3 regions of the Bacillus sp. SRL543 genome follow, and region 2 is predicted to be linked to each of the others. Evidence: riboswitches for the same ligand, from Rfam matches in the RefSeq annotation. Region 2 holds a riboswitch; each other region holds the start of a gene.
What was found. A riboswitch is a leader RNA that binds a small molecule or an ion and turns the genes downstream of it on or off. The one in region 2 is predicted to bind cyclic di-GMP.
Positions count from the first base shown of each region.

Region 1 (10,240 bases), 430 kb from region 2:
TTCTTCGCGCGGGGCGCCTGATTCTTTTATAGCCTGTCCCACACCTTCTTCGTTGCCGTAAATGGCTGCGGTGTCAATGCTCTTGTAGCCGTTCTTGATTGCTGCCTTGACAGAATCAATTACTTCAGATCCTTCCTGGACCTTGAAAACGCCGAGTCCGAACCAGGGCATTTCCACTCCATTATGCAGCTTTGTTGTGTCCTGCAAGCTTTTTGGCATAGTGTTACCTCCCAGAAATTTAATTGCCACTTTATTTTCTCACAGATGGGGATATTTACTATATTGATTTGCTCAGGAATTTAGTGATTGATGCCTGCCACCTTATCGACATCAAGGATAAAGGAAATCCCATTGCCCGGTACATTCAGCTCGACTGCATAGCAGATTGCCTGGAATACTTCCTGTGTCCGGCCGCTGTGGATGATGGTCAGCACAATCTCTTTTTCGGGCTCGATCAGCATATTGAATAAAGTGGCTTTTTCATTGATGCCGATCCCTCTGCCGGAAATAATGGTTGCCCCGTCAGCTCCGGCGTCTTTTGAGGCCTTTACAATCTTTTCGGCTTCCGAGCTTTTTACAATGGTCACAATTAAATCGTATTCTTTATCGGCTGGCTTCATATTGGCCGCTCCTTCCTCTGCTTCTGCATCAGCGGGGTCTTCCGGTGATTGGACGCCGATGAATCCGCTAATATTGATAAGCAATCCAAGTCCTGTGCCGGGCCTTTCAAAATGGAGATGGCTGCTGACATCCGAGATGACGCCTTCAGCATATTCTTCCTTGATCAGCATGAGGATGACTTCTTTCTCATGGTTGATCTCCACACCGAGAAATGAGGTTTTCTCGTTTTTGCCTATACCCCTTGCATATACAGTTGCCGCGGCTGCAAGCCCGGATCCGCGTGCAAGCCGGACGGCTTTTTTGGCAGTGCCTTTTTTAACGATGGCAATGAAAAGCTTGTAGGTCATTTAAGAAGCACCTTCCTTCCTTTTAAACAGGAGGCCAAGGATCAGGACAGCCAGGATTGGTACGAGGGCGACCAGGGCAATCAGGCCAAAGCCATCTGTCATGGGATCCCGCCCCTCTGTTACTGCGGCAGCGCCGACGGCCATCGACAGGATAAAAGTGACGGTCATCGGCCCTGTTGCAACACCGCCCGAATCGAAGGCGATGCTTACAAAGCCGCTGTTGGAAAAATAGATCAGGATCAGCACGAGGGCATATCCCGGTGCAAGGTAATACCAGAGAGAGAAGCCGTGATGGATGCGGAGCATTGCCAGGGCAATGGATAAACCGACACCTCCGGAAAGGGTGAAGAGCATGATCCTTTCTGAGATATAGCCGGATGTTACTTTTTCAACTTGTTTGTTTAAAATTTTCACAGCCGGTTCTGCCAATGTAGTGACAAATCCGAGGACAAAGCCGATTGGGATCAAAATCCAGGAGTATGGAAGATTGCCCAGCTTTTTTCCCATTTCCTCGCCGATCGGCATGAAGCCAAGGTGGACTCCATGAAGGAAGAAGGCAAGTCCCGCATAGGCAGACAGAAATCCTGCAAGGATCTGAAACACCTTCTGTTTCTTTAATTTCAGAAAAAATAACTGAAAAATGATGAAACAAAGAAGGAGGGGGGCAAGGGCGAAGGCTACCTCTGACAGGGTGCCGCCAAATCCATGAAATAACTTGTCCATCATTTAAAGATCCCTCCCAGCAGCAGAACGGCCAGGATCGGCCCAATGGAAGCAAGGCCGACAAGGCCAAATGAATCGCCTGAGGATTGTTTGTTCCGGAACACCTGGGCCACACCTACTCCGAGTGCCAAAATGAAGGGAACGGCGAGCGGGCCTGTCGTTACGCCTCCTGCATCAAATGAAATCGGCACAAATGACGAAGGGGAAAGAAGCTGACAATAAAGACGATGGCATAGCCGGCAATCAAAATGATGGTAACAGGAATTTTGTAAATGGTCCGGATCATGGCAAGGGCCACGAAAAGGCCGACTCCTGCAGCCACGGACAATATGAGGGAAACGGACGATATCTTCCCTCCGGACACCTGGTCAACCTGTGTGGACAGCACCCTGACGTCAGGCTCGGCCAATGTAACGGCGATTCCGAGAATAAAGCCTGTTAATATGATGAGCCACGCTTTATTTGACTTCGGCAGGATCTTTCCAATCATTTCACCTATGGGAAGGAGGCCGATATTGACGCCGATAAGGAAGAACATCAGTCCAAGGATGACAAAGAACAGGCCGAAGAGAAATGGAAGAAAGTCTTTGAAGGGCAGTTGGATCAGGACAAGCTGCAATAATATGACAGCCGCAGAGACGGGAAGGATCGCAAGCAATGTTTCTTTGATGGATTCTTTAATTTCTTTCACACGGAGCGCCGCCTTTTATCAATTATTTGGTGTTTTAATTTCTGCTTTTTTACCCATTTTTTTAATTTAGTAACAGCAGGCTTTAAAAAAACATTTTCCAATTAATTGAAGGGAGGAAAAAGAAATGCAGGCACCCCATTGGGGCGCCTGCAGCGGTTATTGAAGGGTATTCATATTAGGCTGGTTCATCATCTGCTGTCCGCCTGCCTGGGTATAGCTTCCTAGCAGCTGTTCTGTATCCTGCGGCGCGAGCTGGGGAACCTGGTAATAATGCTTCTGATTCTGATAGAGGAATAGCTCGTAAGCCATTTCTGCATAATTGGGAACACTATCAGCAAGCACACGCCTTACAACTGGATTTGTACACTCCAATGCGGCCATTGACAGCTGGGAGGCTGCACCTTTCATTAAAGCAAGCAGGTAGCCTGAATAGCATTGGTCGCCAATCTCGGAAGCCGACTGCTTTGGTGCAGCAGGCTGGGATGGCTGGAGTCCGTAGATGACGTCATGCGTTTCGCCCATCATATAGGTTGTAGTCGGGACAGCCGGCTTTTGGCCGGTGGTGAAGCAGTCAACCATTGTGTTGTATTGGGTGATCATGAATTGCCTTTGGCGGTTTGCAATTTCCTTAAGCTGCGGATCCTGGATTTGCCCGCTGAACATAAGGAATTGATCGATTGCAGCTACAGTGCTTGAAAGGACTTCTTTCATATCCAGCATTTCGTGTCCGCCATGATTCATATGTGCCGGGATTTGTTCATTTGTGTTCATTCCTGCCTGTCCTTGCTGGTTAAACTGCTGCATCTGACTACCCCCAGTTAGTAATATTTTCCCCTTCATGAAGGGCTTTGATGGTGAAGACCATACATAACTATTGTGGTTCTTCAGGAAGATAATGATGCGGGGCAGATGCAGTTAAATAAGGAATAAACATCCATCATGAGGACTCTATTTGATGACGGGAAACATACGGGCTGCCTTTTATCCAGTAGCGCCATGGATAGTCCTTTGCTTCGCCGGAATTGTCTATCCCGATCCTCTTTCCTTTAGCAATCTCATCAGGGGTATAGCCTTCAGCAAGCATGAGGGGCGGTTCAGAAAAAAGCCGTCCATAATCGTCCATCGTCACACCGAGGGCTTTTGTCAGCTTTCCGGGCCCGTTAGTCAGATTCTTCAGATTGTCCATCTTTCTTCGCTCTTTCATCAGGGAGATTCCTTCCGCAGGTTCAATGGCCCTGATGAGCACAGCCTCCGGTTTGTCCTTTTCAGCGCTGACGACATTTAACAGGCAGTGGGTGTGCATGAGGTATGTGTAGGCGGCCCCAGGGGCTGCGAACATAACTTCAGTCCGCTTTGTCCGGCGGTTATTATAGCTGTGGGCAGCCCTGTCTTCAGGGCCTTTATAGGCTTCTGTTTCAACAATATATCCAGCGGCTGTACCATCAGGTGTTTCTTTTATCAATAGACAGCCAAGAAGGGCCTGGGCAAGTTCAATGGTCGGCTGCCGGTAAAACCCGGGCGGCAGTGGTTTCCTGTCCATCATTATTCAATCGCTCCCTTTAGTTCATAATGCAGAAGAAAAAATGAAATTCCGCACAGTTAAGCGCGGAGCATTTCCATTTTACCCTTTAACACCCAGAGCTAACCGGAAGTTGGAAATGAGGCAGGGCAGGAAGTATAATAAAGGGAGCAATGATGCAGGGAAGTGAAATGATGAATAAGAAAATTGGTTTTATAGGATGCGGAAAAATGGCCCAGGCAATCATCGGGGGAATGCTGAAATCGGCGATGGCCCGGCCGGATGATATAATGGCCAGCGCAAGGACGGAGAAAACACTTGCTTATGTAAAGAATACATATGATATCGGAGTGACCCTTAATAATAAGGAAGCAGCTGAACAGGCTGATTTTTTATTTCTGGCTGTAAAGCCTGATGTTCATAAGGGAGTGATTGAGGAAATCAGCGGCAGTGTTTCTGAGGATGCCATTATCATCACAATCGCAGCAGGGATCAGCCTTGCGTTTCTTGAGTCTGCATTCGGCAGGGAAATAAAAGCAATCCGTTCTATGCCCAATACCCCCTCTCTTGCCGGGGAAGGGATGAGCGCCCTGGCTGCCAGCAGGCAGGTGACCGAAAGTGAACGGAGGGAAGCTGCTGAACTATTCGAGAGTTTTGGTAAAGCAGAGTTCATAGAAGAAGAGCTGATGGACAGCATACCTGCCATCAGCGGTTCTTCGCCTGCCTATGTGTATATGTTCATTGAGGCCCTTGCTGACGGCGGCGTCCTTCAGGGACTGCCAAGGGAAACATCATACCGGCTTGCGGCCCAGGCGGTGCTGGGTGCAGCCAAGATGGTACTTGAGACTGGCAGGCATCCCGGGGAATTAAAAGATCAGGTATGTACGCCAGGGGGTGCCACGATAGAAGCGGTGGCCGAGCTGGAAAAACACGGCTTCAGATCGGCGGTCATTTCGGCGATGCAAAGCTGTACAGATAAATCAAAAAAGCTGGCAAAAAGCCAGCAGGAGGAAAAATGATCATCAGAAAAGAGCAGGAAGCTGATTTTAATAATGCAGAGAATGTCCACAGGGCTGCATTCGGCAGGGAAAATGAAGCCGCCCTGGTCAGAGCCATAAGAAGTTCAGCGGAGTATATACCTGAACTATCCCTCGCAGCAGAAGATGGAGGGGAAATCGTTGGGCACATCATGTTCAGCAGGGCGGTGATTGAAACAGGGAAGGGGGAAGTCCCAACCTTGGCGCTTGCCCCTGCAGCCGTCATGCCGGAGCGCCAAAATGAAGGGATGGGATCCCTTCTTATTAAAGAAGGGTTGAAACAGGCGGAGCTTCTGGGTTTTGCCCACGCCGTTGTATTGGGACACCCAGGTTATTATCCGAGATTTGGGTTCCGGCCTTCTGCGGTCTTTGAGATACTTTCACCTTTTCCTGTACCGGAAGAGGTATTTATGGCGATGGAATTTAAGGAAGGCTCCCTAGCTGGAATCAGCGGGACGGTGAAGTACCCGCCCGCATTTGAACATGTGTGAGATCAGCCGCTAATCAGGAGATTTTTCGGCAGGAAGCAGGATGGTAAAGCAGGTGCCTTTATTCAGAATGCTTTCTGCTTTTATTTTTCCGCCCATTCCCTCAATGATCCGAAAGACCACCATCATTCCAAGCCCCGTTCCTTTACCTTCTTTTGTTGAAAAATAAGGTTCGCCCAGCCTCCCGAGCTGCCCGGATGTCATCCCCTTGCCAGTATCAGAAATAAAGAGTGCGGCTTTGTCGTCCTGCAGTCTCGCCGATATAGAGAGTACGCCTCCGCCCGGCATTGCTTCAATGGCATTTTTGAGCAGGTTGAGAAGGCATTGCTGAAACTTTGCATCTTCCCCTTTGATTAATATTTCTTCCTCTGTGTCGCAATAGATTACTACAGAATGGGCATTCCCGTAGGGGGTTATCAATTCAACCGCTTTTCTTATTTCTTCTTCTAATGAAAAACAGGAATTTGTTTCCAAATGCGGTTTGGCAAATGTTAAATAATCACTGATGATTACTTCCGCCCTGTTCAGCTCTTCGAGGGCTGTCTCTAAATAATACGAGCGCTTTCCCCTATCAGGTTCTTCTTCTTTTAATAACTGAAGAAATCCTTTCGTTACGGTCAGGGGATTTCTTACTTCATGGCCGATGCTGGCAGCCAAGTGGGAAACGACCTCCATTTTTTCTGTCTTCATTACTGCCCAGTTCAGCTGCTGGTTCTGTACGATCAGCTCGATGGTGTAGGCTGCCAGAAATGTCCCTACTGTCTGAGTGATTGTATAGATAACAACGAATTCCAGGCACTCCTCCATTCCTGCTCTGGAAAGCAGAAGCATGAAAGATGCGATGGATATGATAAAAGACAGGAGTGAAACGGTAAACAGCTTCCCCCTGGTGTCCATGCGGATGAAAGATGGATGGAGCTTGTATACAATAAAGCCGGCAATCAGCCCGGTTAAAATATTATAGGCAGCCCCGATCCCGCCGAGGGGAATACGGATAAAAATGACAAATATCAGCAGGGCGAGTATCACTCTTGGACCTCCGTACAACCCCCCCAGCAGGAACGGGATCCACCGCAGATCGAATATGAAGCTGCTGTTCATCTTGATTGAACTCACCAGGCACAAGGAAGCGGTGATGATGCTGATGCCGGCAATAAAATATTCGCGGTGGCGCAGAAAAAGCGATTGAAGGCGGCTGGCAAAAAGGAGCTGGAAAGAAAGCATGACGATTAGAATGATCAGCAGGTTGAACAGCAGGTCTTTAATATGCTCCATTGCTTTGTCCTCCATTTTTTAGTTATATATTCCTAATTTTACAAATACCTGTCTCAATCGACAATGCTATCTTATTGACAAAAACCCTCATTTAGCGACAGATTCAGACAGCGGCTGGGTATGGTAATAATCTACCATTTTATCAAGGGTGCACATTGGCGTCAGCATCCGGTTTGATTTTTCGGTATACTCAAAGTAGAAGATAAAATTATATTGACTTAATATGACAGGAATCATATATTTTAATTGGCTTGTCATTTGCTGTTTCGACAGAAAATGCAAGGGGGATATTTCGAATATAGGACACTGTGATGAGCGGTTTTTATTTGGGCACTTTAAACCGTTGGGAGTGACTAGTGCAACCGGCCAATTTTCTATGATGGCTGGTTTTTATTTTGGCCGGGGGCGCCTCTGCTTCCTGGCTGAAGCTCAGGATGAAAGAGGTGCGGAAATGAAACTTGATAAATATAAAACACTGCTGTTTCAAAAAATTAAGAACCAAATGATTTTATGGTTTGAGCAGGACTCGGAATCACCTGTGAAAAATGAGGATGTCTACCGTTTTCTCCATTCTATAAAAGGAACAGCGGGAACCCTGCAGCTTGTTGGACTTCATCAGGTGGCAGGCAAACTGATGGACCAGGTGGAAAAGAGCAGCGAAAAAGTCTGGGGAAACCGGGAGCTGCGGGATTTCTTATACGAACTGATGGGCCTGAGCTATGAATATGAACATTTCCAGAAGGAAGAGGAGAAGCAAGGGCTGCCGAGAGATGAAAATATGCCATTGATCCAGGTGATCGATGATGACGTTTCCATGCTGATCCTCCTTAAGGATGCACTGGAAAGCAAGGGCTGGATGGTGATTGCGAATACTGAGCCGGAAAAGGCTGTCGACCAATATTTTGACATGAACCCCGACTGTATCATCATTGATGTGAATCTTCCGGGCAAAAGCGGGTTTCATATACTGGAAGACATCCAAAAGCATACGAACAAGAAGTTCATCCCTAAGCTGATGATCAGTATCCAGAATGACAGGGAAACGAGAATCAAGGCTTACAGGCTCGGAGCAGACGATTTTATTTTCAAGCCCGTTGACCTGGAGGAATTCCTTATCAGGGTGGAGCGGCATCTCGACAGGAAACAGATTTTTGACCAGTCGGTCCTCATAGATGAACTGACTCAGGTATACAATCGCAGGTTCCTGAAGGATTCGCTTAAACGCTACTTGAAGGAGCTTGAAAGGAACAATCAGCATTTTTCTGTCGCAGTCCTGGATCTGGATCATTTCAAGCAAGTAAATGATACGTACGGCCATACAGCGGGAGACCGGATCCTCTCGGAGTTTGCACAGTATCTGAAGGATCATGTCCGGATAGGGGATATTGTGTTCCGCTATGGAGGGGAGGAATTCATCCTGCTGCTTCCGCGCACGAATGACCGCGACAGCAAGGAGGTCATCTCAAGGCTCCTTTCCGGCTTTTCGAGCCGTACGTTCCAAGAGAATGGGGAAGAGTTCAATATGAGCTTCTCTGCCGGCGTTTATATGGTCCATGATTCTTCTGCAACCGTGACCGAAGTGATCAAGACGGCTGACCAGGCTTTATATGAAGCGAAGCGAAACGGCCGGGCAAGGGTGGAAAGTGCGAATAAATTGATAGGCGGCCATTCCAGGAAAGTCCTGAATGTATCGGTTATTGATGACGATGCCATCATTAGAACGATGCTCATGAAAATCCTGCAGTCCATGCAATTTGAGCATACAGAACTGGATATCCAGGTGTATGAGGATGGGCAGAAGTTCCTTCAATCCGGCCGGATGGAGCAAAAAGGGGAGCACTTCCTTATTCTGGACGGAATCATGCCTGTGATGGATGGGACTGAAGTTCTCCAGAAAGTGAAGGAAAATCGGAATGCCAACCGTGTCCATGTCTTAATGCTGACAGGAAGAAAGACGGAATATGATATTGCCAGGGCATTGAAGCTTGGGGCGGATGATTATGTGACAAAGCCGTTCAGCATCACTGAGCTCCAGGCGAGGATCCAGCGCCTGATCCAGAGGATGTCGTAAATGATGCTGGATCGGGAACTGTTCTATCTCGCTGCAGCGGCTCTTTCCATCACAGGGATATTGACAGCTATACTCGTTTACCTCGTGATTAGAAAAGGATTTGAAATATCTGCAAGGCGGAAGGTTGAAAAACGGAAGCAGGAGCTGAACCTTCCGCTGTTTTCTTTTTTAAATGAAGGCAAGCTGCTGGAGGATGTTGACCTGGCCGATCCGGCAAGCCTTCTGGCTGCGGAGGAGCTACTTAGTCATTATGCAGATATTCTAGAAGGAGAGCAGGAAAGGACCAATCTGGCCATTTTCGCGGAGTCATATCTGAAGGCCCATTACAAGAAGGGACTTCAAAGCAGGAGATGGAGCACAAGGATGAATGCGCTTTATCATATAGAAGATTTCCATCTGAAAAGCCTGCAGGGAGAAGTCCTCGGGATTGTTGAAAGCAAAGGGAGCACTTCCTCAGAAAAGGTTCAGGCATTCAAAATCCTTGCAGATTTCCAATATGAAAACCTGCTCGGGCTGCTGGAGTCACGCAGCTTGCCGTTCTCGGAATTTGATTTCCGGAATATTTTAATCCGGCTGGATGATACCGGTTTTGACCGATTTGCTGAAGGATTCAGAACTTGCCCTGAACGGGTCCAGTTTGCTGTACTCGATGTAATGGCTGTCAGCAAGAGGCTCGGCCATCTGCCGTTTGTGGAAGGAGTGTTCATTTCAGGGACGGGGGAACTGCGGCTCCGGGCATTGAAAGCATTGGCTTCTATAGGATATACAGAAGATATAGCACCTTATGTGGAGCTTGCTGAATCTCCAAGCTGGCAGGAGCGGATGCTTGCCGCCAAGCTTTTTGGCAGCATGAAAGACGAGGGCCTGCTGCCAAGGCTTGCAGCACTTCTGCATGATCCGTCCTGGTATGTCCGGTCGCAGGCTGGCCAGTCGATTATAAACTTTTCAAAAGGGAAGCAGGTTTTGCAGAAAATAATGGATGATTCGCAAGATCCTTATGCCAGGGATATGGCTTGGGAATGGATTCAAAAAGGGGAGCACCGCTGATGCTGGCTGGTTTATGGGAGAATGCCGTTTTGTTTTTTGGCTGGTTCATTGCTGTTTACATGGTTATTGTCATCGTTTTTTATACAATTGTTCTTGTTATTTCGATGATTCAGCTGCGCAGGGAATATCGCCTTAAGCGCGACCAGATCTATGAGGAATATATGAGTGAAATTTATACGAAGCCCGTTTCCATCATTGTCCCTGCCTATAATGAAGAAGCAGGGATCATCCAGAGTGTCCGGTCCCTTCTGAGCATCAGCTATCCTGAGTACGAAATCCTAGTTGTGAATGATGGGTCAAAGGACGGGACGCTGGAAAAAATGATCGGCCACTATGAAATGAAGAAAGTGGACAAGGCTGTCAGAAAGCAGGTTGAGACGAAGGAAATTAAAGGAATTTACCAGTCACGCCTGCTGCCCAA
Region 1 covers NZ_OZ481794.1:1,205,119-1,215,358, forward strand. Annotated here, with positions in the region: gene AC4E8B_RS06270 (aldo/keto reductase) at 1-219, opposite strand, end outside; gene AC4E8B_RS06275 (P-II family nitrogen regulator) at 300-968, opposite strand; gene AC4E8B_RS06280 (DUF1538 domain-containing protein) at 969-1,694, opposite strand; partial or broken gene AC4E8B_RS06285 (DUF1538 domain-containing protein) at 1,691-2,382, opposite strand; gene AC4E8B_RS06290 (spore coat protein) at 2,539-3,186, opposite strand; gene AC4E8B_RS06295 (DNA-3-methyladenine glycosylase) at 3,320-3,925, opposite strand; gene proC (pyrroline-5-carboxylate reductase) at 4,096-4,920, shown strand; gene AC4E8B_RS06305 (GNAT family N-acetyltransferase) at 4,917-5,429, shown strand; gene AC4E8B_RS06310 (ATP-binding protein) at 5,439-6,701, opposite strand; gene AC4E8B_RS06315 (hypothetical protein) at 6,789-6,959, opposite strand; cyclic di-GMP riboswitch class II at 6,994-7,078, shown strand; gene AC4E8B_RS06320 (diguanylate cyclase domain-containing protein) at 7,153-8,772, shown strand; gene AC4E8B_RS06325 (HEAT repeat domain-containing protein) at 8,773-9,819, shown strand; gene AC4E8B_RS06330 (glycosyltransferase family 2 protein) at 9,819-10,240, shown strand, end outside.
Region 1: it holds a riboswitch for cyclic di-GMP, as region 2 does, so the genes downstream of both, AC4E8B_RS06320 (diguanylate cyclase domain-containing protein) here and AC4E8B_RS04120 (EAL domain-containing protein) in region 2, are expected to answer to the same signal.

Region 2 (10,240 bases):
AAATGCTGCCGGAGAAGCATTTTCATGTGCTGATGCATGTGGGGGAAACGGTGGAAGTGTAGGATTAATGAGGGGTGGACGCTGAATCTGGGATTTGGCGCTTTTTTTGTGCTTTGGGGGTGGTTGGCTGGGGGTTCGGCGGGTGGTTATTTGCGAGTTTGGGAGGATATTTGGGGGATTTGAGATATATTTGCGATTTTTGGGATTTATTTTGCGACTTTGCTGAGTTATTTGCGACTTGGGATGGCGAAACTGGCACCGTTGAGGGGGCGGCTGGCCGGATTAGAGCCTTGGCCGGCCGGATATTAGCAACTTTTCCGTTTTATTAGCAAGTTTGCCAATATATTAGCAACTTTTTCCGTTTATTAGCAACTTTTCAATTATATTAGCAACTTTCAGGTTTTATTAGCAACTCCGCTGCCAGGGCGCTCCACCATAACGCGGTGCCGATACCAAACCGGATGAAACCTCGCCAACTCTGCTTTCACGCTGCTAAGGTGCCAGGCACCACCCGCCGCAAACCGCGCCAATTATGGGTTTCTTCCACCAATTTACCAGGCACCAATTAATAAACCTTCTCTTGACCGCTATCCGGTGCCAGGCACCACCCCACTTCCACCGCAAACTCCCGCCAATGCTGCATTCCCGCAACCCAGGTACCAGGCACCCACCCAAAAAACGCCTCCCCCAATCCCCGTTCCTGGCACCACCCACCGCAAATCCCCGCAACATCCCCAACCCCAACCCCAATACCCCAACCCCACCCCATCCCCCCAATAACACATCCCCTGGTTTCAAAATCCCAATTCCAGGCTATAGAATGAGAAAAAGGTGGTGGACTGGATGGTTCTGAAGACAGAGGTGGCGATATTGGGCGGCGGAATCGGCGGGCTGACGCTGGGGCTGAAGCTGGCGCAGGCGGATGTTCATGTGACGGTGATTGAAAAGCTTGATGGTCCGTCGCCGGTTTATAAGGGAGAGCTGCTGCAGCCGAAGAGTCTGCAGATTTTTGAGCAGCTGGAAATCCTGAATGAGATCGAGTATAACGGCCATAAGTTTTCGAGGATCAATTTTTCTGAGTTAGATGAAGAGGAAGAAGAGCTGGCGATGGATTACGAGGTGCTTCCCGGAGACTTTGATTATGCACTGATGATTGAGCATGAGACGCTGAAGGGCATCCTTTTGAAGCACGCGATGAGCTACTCCAATTTTGAATATATAAAAGGCGGGCTTGGCAAAGGGTATTGCGATGACCGCTTGATTGTGGAGGTGCGGAAGCGGAAGGAGCAGTTTTCGCTTAAAGCGGATTTCTATGTCGGGGCGGAGGGCCGGAACTCGCTGACAAGAAAGAAGATTGAGAGCGAGACGAAGAAAATTGATTATAATCATCATTTCCTGACGGTGACGTTCCCGCGCCCGGACAGTTTGACAGAGGGACAGATCATCACGGCGAAGGACAAATTCCTCGGATTATTCCCGCTTCCTGATAATAAGGTCCGTTCGGTGTATCTCATACCTGAGGGGACGTATAAGGAATTTCAGGAAAAGGGCATCGCCCATTTTCATCAGAAGTACATTGAGCTGTATCCTGAGCTTGATGGCTATGTGACGAAGCTGCAGAGCTGGAAGGATATTCAGCTGATGATTCCGACGGCTTTTTATGCAGACAAATATGTGGACGGCAACCATGTGATCCTAGGCGATGCGGCGCATACGGTCCATCCGATGGCCGGGGAAGGCATGAATATGGCGATCCAGGATGCCGATGTGCTCGGCGAGCTGTTCGTGACTATGTATGAGACAGGAAATCTCAGCCCGAAATGGCTGAGCTGCTATGAAAAAGTCCGCAAGCACCGTGCGGAAAAAATGATCAAGTTCAGCCATTTATCAGCACTTGCCTATTCTTATCCATACCAGCTTGTGACGGGGATCAGGCAGAAGGGGCTGAAGCAGATTGAGAGGGACAAGAAGCTGCAGTTCAAACAGATGCTGAATATTTCAGGTCTCGGATTCTGGCAGGAAAGCCTGCTGGACCGCGCCATCCAGATCGGGATGCTGCCTGCCCGCGAGAAGAAGCTCTCGCCAGCAGAGAAGGAAAGTTATTTTTACAAAGAAAAGGATGACTATCCTTGGAAAACGAAATTGGCAGGAGGCGTGCTATGATCTCAGAATATATAAGACTCTTAAAGGCAAGGAACTGGATGAAGAAAAACCAGCCTTTTCTGTACAGCTGGCATGCTTATGTAGGCTTTGAGCTTGATTTATTTTCCCAGTTCAAAGATCCAAAGACGGTCCGCGAGGTTGCGGCCGCCCATGATTATCAGGAGGAGCTCCTTACCAGGTGGGTCGAAGTCGGCCTGGCGGTCAAGCATCTGAAAAAGAAGCGCGACGGAAAAATCAAGACCGCTTCAAAATTCAGCCTCCCCTCATCGCCGAAGAATCCGCGTTCGACCGGTGTGATCCTGAAGGAAATGATGGAGCTTCATATCCCGACATTGCTGACTTATCCGGAAATGCTGCGGAAAAATGAACTGAACACATTTGACAACGACGAGCACGGCCCGACTGTGGCGCGGACCTCCTCCCTTTTAGAGCAGCTGGCATTGCCGAAGATGTCCAAGGTGATCAAAAATAATGAAATTGGTTCGATTCTGGATGTAGGATGCGGCGAAGGAGGTTACCTTAAACGGATCACCCAGAAGCATCCGGAGATTATTATGACCGGCATCGAGGTGAATGAAGATGTAGCTGAATCTGCAGCCGGCAATTGCGCTGACAATCCGAATATCAGCATCGTCCATGCAGATATGAAGGATTATGAGCCGGAGAAAAAGGCAGATCTGATCATGATCAACAATCTCCTGCATTATATTGAGCCGGAGGAGCGGGAAGGCCTGTTTGAGCGCATCAGCGGCTGGCTTTCTGATAAGGGGACGATCACGGTCATCACCCCGATCCTCCATTCCAAGAAGGGCGAGGAGTTTTCAAGCGTCTTCAATAGCTTTTTCTCGGCATTTGAAAATTTGTATGCGACTCCGACGGAAGAGGATATGATGAAGATTGCCGATAAGCTCGGGATGGAAATGAAAACCTTCAAGCCGATCATTACAGAAGGCGGCTGGTATTTTGTTGAGATGGGACGGGCATAGAAAAAAGACGGGGCAGGGGCTCCGTCTTTTTTCTATGCCGCTGGCAATGCGGCACTCTAGCCAAAATAATCAACCGGGCATTCTGCCTCTACTTGCCGGGAGCCAGGAATCCTGGTGCCTTTTTCGGCAGGTCCCTGTATGTCATTCAGAAGCTTGGTGAGCTCTTCACGGCGCTTGTTATCTATGCTGAACTCCAGCCCATACTGTGTCACAAGATCCGATTTTTCTTCTTTCCAGACTATATGCCCGTCAAGGCTGAGTGTTTCCCCAAAAATTTTGGTTTGGATCTGGAAGAGGATATCCTGTCTGATCGGCAGTTTGATGCTGGTATACAATCTGGCGCCTCCTGGTCCGATATTTTCAATCAGGACCTCTGTTTTGCCCATTTCCACCTTTTTATCTTTCAGCTTCAAAATGGTCAGGTCTGCACTGAGCGGAAGGGGAAGGTCGATCCGGAAATATTTCCTCTGTTTCTTCAGCTTGTCCGTATTTTTTGCGCTGTCCGGCTGGACGAAGCCTTGTTTAAGAAAATCCCTGAATATGCTATCCGAAACTGACCGGGAAAAGAGAAATCCCTGGATTTCATCGCAGCCTTTCTTTTTTAAAAAATCAAGCTGTTCGAACTCTTCGACGCCCTCCGCAACTACTTTCATATTCAATCCATGGGCCATGTCAATCAAGCTTGAAGTGATTGTGGCGTCCTCCAGGTTGGAGGTGATATTTTTGGTGAAGGATTTGTCTATCTTCAATGTATTGAATTTGAATTTCCGCAGGTGCGTAAGTGATGAGTATCCTGTGCCAAAGTCATCCAGCGACAGTTTGATTTTCAATTTTCCAAGCATTTCAAGCTCCTGCAGGACCTGGTCTGAATAATGAATCAAGCTGGATTCAGTCAGCTCCAGCTCCAGCAGTTCGGGTGAAATTCCATGCTTTCGGCAGAGCTCCCCGATCATTTCTGCCAGGTTATTTTGATAAAACCGCTGTCCTGTAACATTGATGGAGATTGGTACAAGAGGGAGGCCGCTTAATTGCCATTCCTCCATTCTCCCAATCACCTTTTCGATCACCCAGTCGCCGATGTCAACGATAAGGCCTGACTCTTCTGCCACAGGGATAAATTCCATTGGGGATACCATGCCCCAATCCGGATGGCTCCACCGCAGCAGGGCTTCTGCACCTGCGAGCCTGTTGGTCCTGGGCTGGACCTTCGGCTGGAATTCTATGTAAAATTGATCGGTCTTCAATGCATTCCGCATGTCCCTCTCCAGGCAGTACTTTTTGAACGCTTCAATATTCATGGATGCGTTGTAGACTTGATGGCTGTTTTTACCCATCTGCTTGGCATGGTACAGCGCTGCATCTGCATTACGCGCCAATTCCTCCGGAGAACTCCCATTATGGGGGTACAAACTGATCCCGATGCTTGCGGTGATGAATAATTCATAGCCTTCAATATGGAACGGCTTTTGGATGCTGCTGGTTATTTCTGCAGCCAGCATGCTTGCATCCTCGATGCTTGCGGCCTTTGGGACGATAATGGCAAATTCATCCCCGCCCATCCGGGACGCAAAATGGTCATCTGGTATAGAATCCTTAATCCGCCCGGCAACTTCTTTCAGCAGCCGGTCGCCGATTGGATGGCCCAGGGTGTCATTGATATGTTTAAAGCGGTCAAGATCCAGGTACATGATGGCGAACTTTTCAGGATCTTTGTCCTGGAACACCTCATTCAGGGTCTGGTCGAATAATCTCCTGTTCGGCAGGCCTGTCATATAGTCATGGTAGGCGAGGAATTCCATCTGTGCCTCAGCCTGCTTTTGGGCTGTGATATCTGCGACAATGCCATCCAGGCGAATGAGCTTCCCGCTTTCATCATAGATGGGGATGAGGTGGTCGCTGATCCATTTAAGGCCACCGTCTTTTGCAATGATTCTGTATTGCTGCCTGACAATTTGACCTTCTGATATTTTATTCTGGTTGTTCATCACTTCCTGTGCATCTTCAGGGTGAATGGACATATTCCATATATTCGGATTTCTGTATACTTCTTTTTTGGTATAGCCGTAGATGGCAAGAATAGCATCGGAACAGATCAAAACCTTTTTGGTAGCAGGGTCAAGCGACCACACACCCACATCTGCATTATTATAAAAATTCTTGAATTGCTCCGTATTTTCCGCCAGCATGTTCTCTATCTCACGCTGTTCCGTAACATCACGCGTGATACCGACCGCCCGTTCAGGGGTGCCGCCTTCATCCAGGATCAAGGTGGACTGATGGTGCATCCGGCGTACACTGCCATCTTTCCGGATGATCCGGTATTCAATATCTGCGGGCCTTTTTTCAAAAAGTGATGTTTGATAGCGGTTCAGAAATGCCGATAGATCATCAGGGTGGATGAACGTTTTGTAGTATTCAAAGGAAGGATTGAAATCTTCTTTTGATACTCCGAACATTTCATACATATGCTCAGACCAGTAGGCGAAGTCTTCTTTGAAATAATAGTCCCAATATCCAAAGTCAGCCGTTTTCTGGGCGAGATTCAGCCTTTCCTCCGCCTTCTGCAGCATGCGCTCCTTATCAGCCAGTTCTGTGATGTCCTTGGCAATCCCGAATACGCCGGTTATCTGATTATCTGTAATGATAGGAATATTTGTGATATTTGCATCAAACTTTTCCCCGGATCTGTTGATGCCGGTCATATTGTAGTTTTGCGGTTTTCCTTTTGCGGCCAGTTTAAACATGTGCAGCACAAGGCTCATAGATTCCGGGGCAACAAATTGCCTGAAAGATATTCCTTGCATGTCGGGATCATAATGGAACAAACGGACGAGGGAATCGTTAAAGGCTGTCACATCTCCGTTTAAATCCAGTGAATATACGGCATCCGGATGGTTGTCAAAAAGAGATCTGTACATCTGTTCACTTATGCTGAGCTTTTGCTTTAAGTTTTCTTCAGCTGTAATATCCTTTGAGATCCCAATGATCCCGATGGTTTGGTTTTCCTGGATAATCGGGATGGCGACACTGTTTAACAGAATCAGCCCGCCGTCTCTGCGGTTGATCCGGAAAATATGTGTTTGGGTAGAACCCTGCAATACTGCCTGGAAGCTTGTCTCTGCCTTGGGGAGGTCTTCCTTGCAGACAAAGGGAAAAAATCCCCTCTTTTGAATTTCTTGTGCACTAAATCCTGTGGCCTTAACGGCCGCCTCATTTACTTTAAGGATTTGGCCTTCTTTATCCAGTATGTAAGCCAGGTCTGATGTGTTCAAGAATAAGCTTTCATAGATATGTATATTTTCAACCAGGGGGACACCTGGTTCTTGAATAGTTGTTTTCAAATTGTGATTTTCTATTTTTTTCAATGATTTCTTCACCTTTCTAGTAATCTGGCAAGGTGTCATGCTAAAAAAATAGCAAGCAGCCCGGCTGCCATAGCAAAAGCCTTAGGCCCGCAGCTTTGCGTCTTTTACTTTCATAAAATTTGCCACTTATATAGTACCATATACCTTTAATGGGAAATTAGGTATTTTAATGGTAATATATACCTACTTAAAGTTTGAGCCATTTTCAAGTTCATAAAAAAACGTTACACTATCCATAGGTGATTAATAATGAAGAATAAATATCTGCTCATATACGAAGACCTGGCATCAAAGATCCAGGATGGATATTATCCTGCAAGAAGCATTCTTCCGTCAGAAAATGAGCTGACCGAGATGTTTGAGACTTCGAGGGAAACGATCCGGAAGGCGCTGAATCTGCTGGCGCAGAATGGGTTCATCCAGAAGATCCGGGGCAAGGGCTCGATGGTGCTGGATTTGAAGAAGCTGCAGTTCCCGATTTCCGGCCTGGTCAGCTTCAAGGAGCTGGCGGGAAAAATGGGGCAGAAGGCGGAAACCGATGTGGCGGAGTTTGCGCTATCTTTCCCGGATGTTGATTTGATGAGGCAGCTTCATATCAAGGAAGAGGAAAAGATATGGAAAGTATGCCGTGTGCGCAAGATTGAAGGCGAGCGGATCATCCTTGATAAGGATTTCCTGGTTGAGAAGCTGGTTCCCGGCCTGACCGAGGAGATTTGCCGCAATTCGATTTTTGAGTATATCGAGAATACGCTGAACCAGAAAATCAGTTTTGCCAAAAAGGAATTCACGGTTGAAGATCCGACAGAGGAAGACCGGAGGATGCTCGACCTGGAAGGCTACCATTCGGTCGTTGTGGTGAAAAATTATATCTACTTTGATGATGCATCGCTATTTCAATATACCGAGTCGCGGCACCGGCCGGACAAGTTCCGTTTTGTCGATTTTGCGAGGCGGATGGACACGCCTTCCGGCTGACAGGATGTGCAGGGCTTGGCTTGAAGAAGAGGGAATATGGGTAAAAACTAACAGATAAATGTCTGTTAGTTTTTTTATTGCAAAAATCCTGGATAAGGGGATAAGAGTATGAAAATATACAGTCTGATTGGCATCGGCATCGGCCCATATAATCTAAGCCTGGCAGCTATGCTGCAGAAGGCCCCTGAATTGACGGCCCTCTTTTTCGACAAAACGCCCGAATTCTCCTGGCATCCCGGCATGCTGATCGAAGGCTCGGAGATGCAGGTGCCGTTTCTGGATGATCTGGTCACCCTTGCTGATCCAACGAGCCCATACACGTATTTAAATTATCTGCATGAACATGACAGGCTGACACAATTTTCCTATTTTCACCGGCTGGAAATCCCGAGGAAGGAATACAACCACTACTGCCAATGGGCAGCTTCAAACCTGGACAACTGCAGATTCGGCATGGAAGTGGCGGATGTGCGGGACCGGGAGGAAAATGGAGAGCGCTTTTTCGAGGTGACTGTGCTGAATATGGAAAAAGGGCAGGAAGAGACCTATTTTGCCAGAAATCTGGTTTTGGGCACAGGGAATGAACCATTGGTGCCGGACCATATGAAATATTTCCTGGGGGAAGACTGCATCCACTCCAGCCGCTATCTGCAGCATAAGGAAAAGCTGATTGACGGCGCGTCCATCAGTGTCATTGGTTCAGGGCAAAGTGCCGCGGAAATTTTTTATGATTTGCTTCAATGCCAGAAAAATCATGATTTTCAGCTGAACTGGCTGGCCCGCTCTGCCGGATTCCTGCAGCTGGAAAGCACAAAGCTCGGGCAGGAGTTTTTTTCGCCGGAATATGTGGACTATTTTCACAGCCTGCCTTACGAGGAACGTATTCATTCACTGGATACTTTGAACGGCCTCCGCAATGGCATCGAGCCGGGGCTGCTGGACAATATCTACAAAGAGCTTTATCACCAGACCATCGGAGGAGAGTCTGCCAAAGCGCGGATCCAGCCTCATGCCGAACTTCAAGGAATGGAGCGCACATCATCCGGCTTCGGGCTCCAGCTCCAGCAAAAGCAGTCCGAAACACCATTCAAGCTGTATTCTGAAAAAGTTGTCCTGGCCACAGGATACCGGCCGCATTTGCCGGAATGGCTGCTCAGCCGTTATGGAGGAGACATTCTCTGGGAGGGCGAGCGCGAATTCAAGGTGTCTCTCTCTTATGAAATCCTTTTTAAAAAGAAGCGCCAAAACAGGATCTTCACCCTGACGAATATCGAGCATTCCCATGGGGCCGCTGCCACCCATCTTGGCCTGTCAGTCGACAGGAACCGGCGGATCATCAACACGCTCGCTGAAAAAGAGATCTATAAGAACAACAAGAAAAACGTCTTTCACCGCTTTTCTCCTCGGGAAGAAGAGGTTGTGCTGTAAAACAAGGTTTTATCACTGCCCAGGGAGGGAAATCTCATTAATGTGATCAATTTTAAAGGAGATGACACAATTGGCTAAAATCGCATGCTTAATTACGAATATGTTTGAAGACGTAGAGTACACAGATCCGGCAAAAGCTTTCAAAGAAGCGGGACATGAAATTACGGCGATCGAGAAGGAAGCAGGCAAATCTGTCAAAGGCAAGCAGGGAGACGCAACCGTACAAATCGATAAAGGAATCGATGATGTAAGTCCTTCCGACTTTGATGCACTATTCCTGCCAGGCGGATTTTCTCCTGACCAGCTTCGTGCCGATGACCGTTTCGTCCAGTTTGCTAAATCATTCATGGATGCCATGAAGCCGGTATTGGCGATCTGCCATGGGCCGCAGCTGCTTATCACGGCAAAAACACTGGATGGCAGAGATGCAACTGGCTTCAAATCCATCCGAGTCGACCTGGAAAACGCCGGCGTCAACTTCAAGGACCAGGAAGTTGTCGTATGCCAGAACCAGCTGGTAACAAGCCGCAACCCGGATGATATCCCGGCGTTTATTAAAGAATCACTGAACCTTCTTTCAAAATAATGAACTGACAGGAGCGGGGCGCTTGGTTGAGCGTGGCCCGCTCTTTTTTTTTGTGTGTGGTTTTGGGTATTTTTGTAAGCGGGAAAAATTATTGCTGTTTTGGGGGAGAATCATGCTGAATGTAGGGAGAATAAATCGTAATTTGGGGAGAAAAAATCAAATTCTAGGATGAATCTTCCAAAATGAAGGGAGAATGGCCATTTTTTCAGCATAAAAGAAACCAAATTCCAGTACCTTGAGTCCGGCTTCAGCTGTTTTGTGGCATACCCAGCCAAGGATACATATAGTAGTAAAGTACATCGGGCTTCATTCCTTTTGAATTTCTTCCTTTGTCGCGATAAGATAGAGAAAGGGACTTTTTTGCTATCAAAAAAACTGGTCTTACATAAATGAGCGGGGAAGGCAGGTAAAGTGATGATTGTATTGAAATCAGCGCGTGAGATTGAAGCGATGAAAAAAGCGGGCGAAATTCTCGCCGCTTGCCATAAAGAAATTGCCAAAAGAATCAAGCCGGGCGTGACGACTTGGGAGATCGATGAGTTTGTTGAGGGATTCCTCAAGGAGCACGGTGCGACTCCGGAGCAGAAGGGCTATAAAGGCTATGAATATGCGACATGCGCCAGCATCAATGATGAAATCTGCCACGGCTTTCCGCGCAGGGAAGAATTAAAAGACGGCGATATCGTCACCATTGATATGGTTGTCAGATATAACGGCGCACTGGCAGATTCTGCTTG
Region 2 covers NZ_OZ481794.1:771,373-781,612, forward strand. Annotated here, with positions in the region: gene AC4E8B_RS04105 (hypothetical protein) at 1-62, shown strand, start outside; gene AC4E8B_RS04110 (FAD-dependent oxidoreductase) at 844-2,163, shown strand; gene AC4E8B_RS04115 (class I SAM-dependent methyltransferase) at 2,160-3,149, shown strand; gene AC4E8B_RS04120 (EAL domain-containing protein) at 3,206-6,514, opposite strand; cyclic di-GMP riboswitch class I at 6,566-6,648, opposite strand; gene treR (trehalose operon repressor) at 6,764-7,489, shown strand; gene AC4E8B_RS04130 (lysine N(6)-hydroxylase/L-ornithine N(5)-oxygenase family protein) at 7,598-8,917, shown strand; gene AC4E8B_RS04135 (type 1 glutamine amidotransferase domain-containing protein) at 8,979-9,503, shown strand; gene map (type I methionyl aminopeptidase) at 9,918-10,240, shown strand, end outside.

Region 3 (10,240 bases), 110 kb from region 2:
TGAAGCCATAACAGCAGGCAGGTCCTTTCCGGGCCTGCTTTCCTTTTGACTGTTTGCAGGATATCTCCCTGATCTCAGAGAAATTAAGGGTACTATTTCTTTTAAAGCGGGTGGAAAAATGAACAATCTCTTTTTAGAAAATGATGCCCTTGCCCTGGCAGAGCTGGTGAAAAAGAAAGAAGCTGCTCCGATTGAGCTGGCAGAGGCAGCCATTGAGAATATTGAAGCCTTAAATCCCAGGCTGAATGCGGTTATTAATAAAATGTATGACCAGGCAAAGGCCGCTGCTTTGTCCGCTGATCTGGAGGGAACATTTGCGGGGGTGCCGATGCTGCTGAAGGATATCACTCAGGAAATCGGAGGGGAAAAAATCACTTCCGGCTCAAAGGCGCTGCAGAATTACCGTGCAAAAAGCGATTCTGAATTTGTGGCCAGGCTCCGGCGGACGGGTGTCATTTTCCTCGGGCAGACGAATGTCCCGGAGCTTGCACTGATGGGGATAACAGAGCCTGAATTTTACGGACCGGCCAGGAATCCATGGAATCCTGATTACACTCCGGGCGGTTCAAGCGGCGGATCTGCGGCAGCGGTGGCGAGCGGGATGGTGCCGATTGCAGGCGCCAATGACGGCGGCGGTTCGATCCGCATCCCTGCCGCTTATTGCGGATTATTCGGCCTGAAGCCGGGCAGGGGGAGAACACCGGCCGGCCCAGGGCTTGGCCGGCATTGGCAGGGGGCTTCATCTGATCATGTGCTCACCCGTTCGGTCAGGGACAGCGCCGCCATGCTCGATGAGCTGCATGGACCGGAAAAAGGCGGCGCTTTTCTTTCTATTCCCCCAGCAGAATCGTATCTCGGCTGTCTGGAAAAGCCGCTCCCAAAAACAATGAAAATTGCTTACACCACAGCTTCCCCGCTTGGCACTGATGTCCACCCCGACTGCAGGGATGCTGTGCTCCGCACGGCCGCTATCCTCGAAGATCTGGGCTACCGGACCGAAGAAGCTAAACCTGATATAGACGGAAAGAAGCTTGCCCAAAGCTATATCACGATGTACTTTGGAGAGGTGGCGGCAGCTCTGGCCGGGATGGAGGAAACGCTCGGGCGGAAAGCGTCCAGAAATGATGTTGAAGCATCTACATGGCTCCTCGGGATCCTAGGAAAAACAATTTCTGCCGGGGACTTTGTCCTGAGCATGAGGGAGTGGGACAAAGCTGCCTATATGATGGATATTTTTCATGAAACCTATGACTTCTATTTGACGCCTGCCACTGCTTATCCCCCGGCAAGGATCGGCGAGCTCAGCCTTAAAAGTGCAGAAAAAGCGGCAGTGCGTTTGATCAGCATGCTGAAGCTTGGAAAGCTTGCCCAAAAGGCAGGGCTGGCAGACCAGCTTGCCGAAAACAGCCTGAAGCGGACGCCGTTCACCCAGCTGGCCAACCTGACAGGGCAGCCGGCGATGAGCGTGCCCCTGCATAAAACAGCAGACGGTCTGCCTTGCGGAGTCCAGTTCATGGCAGTAAAAGGACGGGAAGATCTGCTGTTCCGCCTTGCATTCGAACTTGAACAGACGCCATATTGGCTGAGGGAATATTGAAGTGCTGCTAGAGAATTTTTCTGCGGCGGTGCGCATGAAAAGGAGCTCAGATGGCATGAAGGCTGGACATCTGGAACATCATAAGCTAGTATCAGAACGGTACACAAATTTTTGTAAAACTGGGCATGCTCTAAAAAAGCAGCTCTGGAATAGATGAGATTTTTCAAAAAAATAAAAGTATATTTTTAAATTTCGATTATTGTCTAGCAGCTGTGCCTATCCCCTCGAGTCACAAGCCAATCCTCCCAAAAAGGCAAAGAGCGCCTTTCCGGGAGGATCGTCTTGAGGCCCCCAGGAAGCTGGTCATGCAGACGTTGCCACAGGACGTGGCGTTCTTAGTCTGCGTTCCTTAAGGGAGCAAGGCGCTTGCGCTTTTCTATGAAAAAGGAGATAGTTATGACTGAAAATCAATCTGTAGTTGCCGGCCTGAAGCCTTTTATCCAGGAAGTATGGGAAAAGTCCGGCTTTAATGAGCCGACCGCCGTTCAATCGAAGAGCATCCCCCTTATCCAGGAGGGCAGGGACGTGATCGCTGAATCGCCGACAGGGACAGGCAAGACGCTTGCTTACCTGCTGCCGCTTCTTGATAAAATCGATCCTGGCAAAAAAGCGGTCCAGGCCGTTATTATCGCCCCTTCACAGGAGCTGGTTATGCAAATTTTCTCGGAGGTCCAGAAATGGGCAGAGGGAAGCGGCATAAAAGGAGCCACCTTCATCGGCGGCGCCAATACGAAAAGGCAGCTTGAGAAGCTGAAGAAGCATCCGCAGATCGCTTTGGGCACACCTGGACGGATGCTCGAGCTGATCAAACAGAAAAAGCTGAAGATGCATGAAGTCAAAACAGTTGTGCTTGATGAAGGAGACCAGCTGCTGGTTCCCGAGCATCTGGAGACTGTAAAGACCATTTTAAAGTCAACCCTTGCTGACAGGCAGCTTGCATTCTTTTCAGCAACACTTCCTGAAAGTACCGCGAAGATTGCACAGGAGTTCTCCGCTGATGCCGAGCTCATCCGTGTAGGGAAGGAAGAGACCATCCCGTCAGATGTTGACCATATTTATTTTGCCTGCGAGCAGCGCGATAAAATCAAACTGCTTGAAAAGATTTCCCGTGTGAAGGATATCAAGGGGCTAGCCTTTGTAAAGGACATCGGCAATCTTTCTGTCCTTTCTGAAAAGCTTGATTTTAAAGGCGTGGATGCCGGAATTCTGCACAGCGATCTGGATAAAATGGACAGGCAGAAGCATTTGAAAAATTTCCGCGAAGGAAAAAGCAGCCTGCTTTTTGCAACAGATGTAGCTGCAAGAGGCCTCGACATCCAGGGTGTCACCCATGTCATTCATTATGATTTTCCGAGGGACATCAAGCAATATGTCCACCGGTCAGGGCGCACCGGCCGATTCGGTGCTAGCGGGACCGTTATCTCGCTCGTGACCGAAAGAGAAGAACGCGAACTGAAGAAATTCTGCCAGGAGCTTGGCATTACACCGGAGAAGAAAGTATTTTATTCCGGTGATATTGTGGACGCTGATAAAAGAAGATAAAAGAAGCTGACAATCCGGTTTTGGGTTGTCGGCTTTTTTTGTAAGAATATGTATTTTGTGTAGAATCACGCTGAAAATATGTAGAATAACTCATTTTTTTATGTAGAATAACTCCAAATTTATGTAGAATAACTCAGAATTTATGTAGAAAAACATCAAAATGATTTAAAACCTTTCCCCAAGCAGGCAAAGAACCCTCTAATAGGCAAAGGCATCCAGACACCTCCCAAAAAACTGCCCCCCTACCCTAAAAATCATCAGCATTACTCACTTCAAGTGCATTTTATAAACCTGACTCCTGCCAACTTTCAAGATGCCGCGCTAACTCTCCATTACACTTCATAACCAACCTTTAATATAGTAAAGGATTCAGAAAATATGATAAACTATGAAAGTAAATTCCATGTGAAAGGATACGATTCCTATATGAAAAATCCAAGATTGAAAAAGCTTCAGGAAGAATGGCTTCTTGAAGCCACAATAGATGAGATGCAGGAGAAAATGGAGAAGGGAGAGGTTTCCTCCAAGGAGCTGGTGCTGATGTATCTGCACAGGATCGCACAGAAGGATAAGAACGGTCCGGCGGTCAACTCTGTGCTTGAAATCAATCCGGATGCTGTCCAGATCGCGGCAGCACTGGATGCTGAGCGAAAGGTGAAGGGCAGCCGCGGGCCGCTGCACGGCATTCCTGTCCTGATCAAGGATAATATTGATACTGCCGATAAAATGCATACCAGTGCCGGTTCTCTTGCTCTGAAAGATTCTGTGGCAATGGAAGACTCCTATGTGGCCGAAGCCTTAAGGAAGGCCGGGGCCGTAATTATCGGGAAAACGAATATGACCGAATGGGCCAATTTTATGACAGAGGGCATGCCGAGCGGCTACAGCTCAAGGGGCGGGCAGGTGCTGAATCCTTATGGACCGGGTCATTTTGACGTCGGCGGATCCAGTTCAGGTTCAGGTGCAGCCATCGCTTCGAATTTTGCGGCAGTGGCTGTCGGAACGGAGACGTCAGGCTCGATTCTCAGCCCGGCAAGCCAGAACTCGCTTGTCGGCATCAAACCGACGGTCGGACTGATCAGCAGAAGGGGCATCATCCCGATCGCGCATTCCCAGGATACGGCAGGCCCTATGGCCAGAACGGTCAGGGATGCAGTTTATCTTCTGGATGTGCTTGCCGGCAATGATGACAGAGATCCTGCTGTCCAGAACAATCCCGAGTCAGACTATACCGAGTTTGCAGGCTTTCTTGATGAAAACGGGCTGAAAGGAAAAAGAATCGGCATTGCACGCGAAGTGTATTTCGATTATTTGAGCGGGGTCAAGCTTGAAGTGATGAACCATGCGGTTGAACAGCTGAAGGCTCTTGGCGCTGAAGTGGTCGACTCTGTAGAAATTCCTTCGACGAAAAATGAATGGAAATATGATGTGCTTACGTACGAATTCAAAGCAGATCTTAACGCCTATCTGCGCGGCCTTGCTCCGCATATTAAAGTAAAATCGCTTGAGGATGTGATCGCCTTTAACCTCGAAAACAGTGGCGCGGCCCTTAAATACGGGCAGACCATCTTGGAGGCAGCCGAAAAAACAAGCGGCACCCTGACTGAGGAAGCTTACATATCCTCACTCGAAGAAGATATCTATTTTTCAACCGAGCAGGGAATTGACCATGTCCTGAAACAGCATAATCTCGATGCCATCGTGACGCCTAACAACTTTGGGGCGGGCATTCCGGCAAAGGCAGGGTATCCTTCCATCACAGTTCCAGCAGGATATTCTCTGGAAAATGAACCGGTTGGCATTACATTTACCGGGACCGCTTTTTCAGAACCCGGGCTGATCAGCATGGCCTATGCTTACGAGCAGGGTACTAAAGTGAGGAAAGCCCCTCTCCTGTAAGGCTGCCAAAGCAGAATAACACACTGTGAAAAGGCCCATACTACCAGAGAAAACGCTAGTAAAGGAGCGAGGCAGCATGGGCAGGACAAAACTTGGAAATGCAAACGCACAGCGCAACAATAATAAAAAAAGAGAAGGCTGGACAAGTGAAGAGCTGGTTGAATTCAACACCGGCACAAAAAGCAAGAAAGAAAACCAGCCAAAAGACTAAAGAAGAAGGCCCCCAGCACTTGGGGGTCTTTTTGCTTAAAAAATATCTTTATTTTTCCTGAAAAGTGATTATAATCAAATTAACAAACAACTGATAAAGGCAAACCTGTCGAAAGGCAGGGACGCAAAGCTATGGGCCTTCCCGCATTCATGCGGATGGCTGCCAGGCTGCCGGGCTCCTTTTTATGGATGTCATGGCATCATAAAAAGGAGAACTGAAGATGACCGTAAAATTTTTCAAAACAGCTTTTTTGGCTGTACTGCTCGTATTTGCAGCCTGCCCCGTGAAAGGAGAGGCTGCTGATATGAACCGCTCAACCTGGCTTTGGGACACAGCAGCGATAAAGGACAGGTCTGATGAAATCATTCGATTCCTGGGGGACAAGCAGGCAGATAGGCTGTATCTGCAGATTGACCAGAGCCTGCCAGCATCTGTCTACCAATCATTTATAGAAAAAGCAAATGCCGGCGGAATCAGTGTCCATGCATTGGATGGAGCTCCTAAATGGGCGACGGCAAAAGGGGAGGCGGCCATGCTCAGCTTCTTCTCATGGGTATCTTCCTATCAGGAGCAGGCAGCCCCTTCCCAGCAGTTTTCCGGCATCCACCTGGATATTGAACCCTATCTTCTGCCTGGCTGGGAAAGCAATTACAAAAACACTGTGGTGAATTATCAGACCCGTATGGCACAGGCAGCATCTCTGTGCGCAGACCTCCATCTTCCTTTCGGGGCAGATATTCCTTTCTGGTTTGATGAAATGATGTTCAGCAATAAATACGGCAGGAATTCTCTTGCAGACTGGGTCATAAAGAATACAGATAGTGTGACCATCATGGCATACAGGGATATGGCAGAAGGCCCTAACGGAATGATCGAGCTGTCCAGGACCGAGGTTGAGCTTGCGGCCCGCTTCGGGAAAAAGATAGAAATTGCCGCAGAGACAGGTGCCTCTTCAGAAGCCGCATATATTACTTTTTATGAAGAAGGCACAGCAAAAATGGAGAATCAGCTTTCACTTGTCCGTGACTTCTATTCCGCAAATTCCCATGTCAGCATGGCTGTCCATCATCTTCAAAGCTGGATGGATATGAAACCATAATATGATCGGTAAAATGCCTATTTGTAATAAATAGGTATTTTTTTACGTTCAGTACCTTGCAATGTTCAGTAGTGTATTGTATGATGGGTCTGTGAAGTGATGGAAGAATTTACATGACTACTGAATAATGTTCACTACCGGTGGAGGTGCAAGGATTGAATGTTCAATTCAAAAAGGGAGTTCTTGAGCTGTGCGTGCTGCTGCTGATCTCAAAGAAAGATCAATATGGCTATGAACTTGCACAGAACATTTCGGATAAAATCGAAGTGGCTGAAGGGACGCTCTATCCTTTGCTCAGAAGGCTGACAAAAGAAGAGTATTTAACAACCTATCTGGCAGAATCAACTGAAGGGCCTCCCAGAAAATACTATTCACTGACAGAAAAGGGCAGGGATTATATGTATATGCTGGTCGAGGAGTGGCAGCAGTTCTCATTGGCGGTTAATGAATTTGTTGAGGAGGGGAAGTCGAGTGGCAGGCAATGAATTTTTGGCAAGGCTTGAGAAGCTGCTTGGTAAGGTGCCGGAGTATGACCGGCGGGAAATGCTGTATGACTATGAAGAGCATTTTGAAATCGGGCTCGCGAATGGCAAGTCGGAAAGGGAGATCATGGAGGAGCTTGGCGACCCGCATGTGATAGCGCGCGATCTTCTTGCAGATTACAGGATCGTCAAAGCGGAGAAGACGCAGTCAGTGACTAATATATTTCAGGCGGCAACGGCAGCGGTCAGCCTCAGCTTTTTCAATCTGGTCTTTATACTTGGGCCGCTGGTCGGCCTCGCTGGCGTCTATATTTCACTATGTGCGGTGGCACTCGTTTTGACACTATCGCCATTTGCTTTGCTGGGGTCATCCTTTTTTACAGGCTTTGAGGATATTACGCTGAATTTCTTTGCTTCGCTGGCATTGTTCAGCCTTGGCCTGCTGCTGAGCATCGGAATGATTTATGTTGGCAAATTCTTTTACCGGGTACTTCTCGGCTATATCAAATTCAATGTCAGGCTAGTCAAAGGAAAGGGAGAGAAGGCGGCATGAAGAAACTGGTGGCAGGTTTGGTCGTTTTATTCCTGATTGGTGTCGGCGGTTCAGCCATTACACTCAGCGCTTCGGGAGGTCTGAATTTTAACACGGCTGATATCAATCAAAGTGAGACGATAGAAGCAGGTTCCATCCGGCATATTTCGGTAAATAGCGCTTCGACTGATGTGGTAATCAGGGAGGCTGGCAGCGAAGAAGATATAAAGGTGGCACTAACGGGGAAAGTCAGCAAAAAACTGAAGGATGATTATAAACTGAAGGTCAGCGAGGATAATGGCACCCTGAATGTCGACCTTGATGTGAAGAATATGTTCCGCATGGGAGTTGTCATCATTCGTGATGTGAAAATAGAAGTGCTTCTTCCGAAAAAGGAATATGAGGAACTGGCTGTCCAGGTATTATCCGGCGATATCAAAGCGGAAAACATTCAAAGCAAGGACAGCATTTTTGAGACAAAGAGCGGTGATGTTGCACTGAAGAAAATGGAAGCCGGAGGCCAAATGGAAATCCAGGTGGCGAGCGGAGATGTAAGGGTAGTAGATTCAAATGCGAAGGAATTGAAGTTTAAGGCAGCAAGCGGGGATATGCTAATTGAAGGCTCAACCGCTGAGAATGCAGATTTATATACGGCTTCAGGGGATATCGAAATCAACGGATTGTCCGGGGATATTCTTGCAAAAATCACTTCGGGCGACCTGAACATCAGCAATGATCAGCTGGCAGCCAGCATTACTGCCGAAACGGCAAGCGGGGATGTCAATATTTCATTCAAAGAGGAGCCAAGCGACATGATGGTAGATTTTAAGGCAACCTCCGGAGAGGGCAAGGTCCAGCTGGATGGATTCCTTTTTGAAGAAAAAGAAGAAGACAGGATTCTTGGAAAAATAGGTCCAGGAGAGCATGTGGTGAAGGTCCACACTGCTTCTGGAGATTTTAATTTGAATTAATAGAGAGAGCTGTCCTTATCCAGGGCAGCTCTTTTTATGCTGTATGGACTGCATATTGCCTTAAATAGAAAGCCCCCGCAGAATACGCCGCAGGAGCTTCCAAATCATTCACCTTGAATTTTTTTAAGCGGAGTTTCGGCCGGACCTTCGACGACTTCCCCGGTATAAGAAAAGCGCGAGCCGTGGCATGGGCAGTCCCAGGTCCGTTCGCCATTATTCCATTCACATTCGCAGCCCATATGGGTACAGGTGGTGTCGACGATATGGAGGGCTCCTTCTTTATCGCGGTAGGCACCGGCCCGTTTGCCGTTGAAGATGACAGGTGCACCGTGGTCTGGTTCAAGATCATCGAGCTCGGCAGGGATGTATTCGAGCTTCCCTTTAATCAGCTGGCCGGCGACATCAGTGTTGGCTTTGATGAATTCCTTGATGCCTGGATCGGCTTTAAAGCGGGAAGGGGTGAATACGTCCTTATATGGACTATCCTTTCCTGCAATATAATCAGTCAGCAGATGGGCGGCGGCAATCCCATTGGTCATGCCCCATTTGCGGTAGCCGGTTGCGACATAGATGTTAGGAGAGCTGCCGGTGATTGGACCGATATAAGGCATCTTGTCCAAAGTGATCAAATCCTGTGCTGACCATCTGTACGGATATTCCTCTATGCCAAGGACCTGCTCAGCGAATTCCTCCAAAGCCTCATAATGCTTCAGTGTATCGGACTCATGCCCGGTTTTATGGCTGTCGCCGCTCACAAGGACAAGCTTTTCGCCATTTACCGGCGTATAGCGCAGGGAGCGCGTCGGCTGATCCGCGCTGTAGTACATGCCCCCCGGATACTCATCCCTGGTCTTGACGGCAACAATATAGGATCGTTCCGGATGCATCCTTGCAAAATAAAAGCCTTTGCCATCATAAAAGGGGAAATGGGAGCCGACGATGACATGATTGGCTGTGACGGTATGGCCGTCCCTTGTTTTGACCGTGGCAGGCTGTCCTTCTTCAACATCGACAGCTGTTGTGTTTTCATACACTTTACCGCCTGCTGCTGTAAATTCCTCAAGAAGCACCTTCAGGAATTTCAGGGGATGGAATTGTGCCTGCCCTTTCATGACAGCTGCACCTTTGATGTCTATATTAAATGGAATGCTTTCAGCAAAGCTGCTGTCGATCTCGAGCTTCTGGTAAGCTTCATACTCTTTTTGCACCTTGCTTGCAGCCTGGTCGGAAACAGCGTAAATATAAGCATCTTCCATGCTGAAATCGCAGTCGATCTTTTTTTCCTCGATGAGGTTTTTTACAAAAGTGATGGCTTCAGCATTCGCCTGATAATAGAGCTTCGTTTTTTCTTCCCCAAAGTGGCTGATCAGCTCATCGTAAATGACTCCGTGCTGGGCAGTCAGCTTTGCGGTCGTATGGCCTGTGGTTCCATTTAATACGTTCCCAGCCTCCAGGAGAGTGACCTTAAGGCCTTGTTTAGCAAGAAGATAGGCCGCAGTAACGCCTGTAATCCCCCCTCCGACGATTGCCACGTCAGTCTCGATGTTTTCGTTAAGGGCTGCATAAGATGACAGCGGGGTTTCCCTCCAGTAAGGCTCCGGGTATTGCGGCATTTGTGAATGGTTCATAATTTTCCTCCTCAGGGTTTTCTTTTAGATAATCTTTCCTTTCCAAGGGGGGCATATTCGTTCTTCTGCATAGCTGATGTAAATTTCATACCCTTTTGGGCCCAAACATAATCGCTGGAAAAAGAGTTGAGGATAGGGCTGGTTTATTGGATAAAATAAGCAGTAAATTTAAATACTAGAAAAGCAACTTTAAAATGGATGGGAAGATAAGATGGTCACTTTTTCGTTTATATTGGTTTCCGCAAGTATGTTCGTGATGACGCTTCTCTTTGATATGTT
Region 3 covers NZ_OZ481794.1:666,313-676,552, forward strand. Annotated here, with positions in the region: gene AC4E8B_RS03550 (zinc-dependent alcohol dehydrogenase) at 1-11, shown strand, start outside; gene AC4E8B_RS03555 (amidase family protein) at 119-1,597, shown strand; gene AC4E8B_RS03560 (DEAD/DEAH box helicase) at 1,994-3,139, shown strand; gene AC4E8B_RS03565 (amidase) at 3,566-5,038, shown strand; gene AC4E8B_RS03570 (hypothetical protein) at 5,115-5,249, shown strand; cyclic di-GMP riboswitch class I at 5,338-5,424, shown strand; gene AC4E8B_RS03575 (amidase) at 5,470-6,348, shown strand; gene AC4E8B_RS03580 (PadR family transcriptional regulator) at 6,504-6,833, shown strand; gene AC4E8B_RS03585 (DUF1700 domain-containing protein) at 6,820-7,383, shown strand; gene AC4E8B_RS03590 (DUF4097 domain-containing protein) at 7,380-8,333, shown strand; gene AC4E8B_RS03595 (FAD-dependent oxidoreductase) at 8,438-9,961, opposite strand; gene AC4E8B_RS03600 (hypothetical protein) at 10,173-10,240, shown strand, end outside.
Region 3: it holds a riboswitch for cyclic di-GMP, as region 2 does, so the genes downstream of both, AC4E8B_RS03575 (amidase) here and AC4E8B_RS04120 (EAL domain-containing protein) in region 2, are expected to answer to the same signal.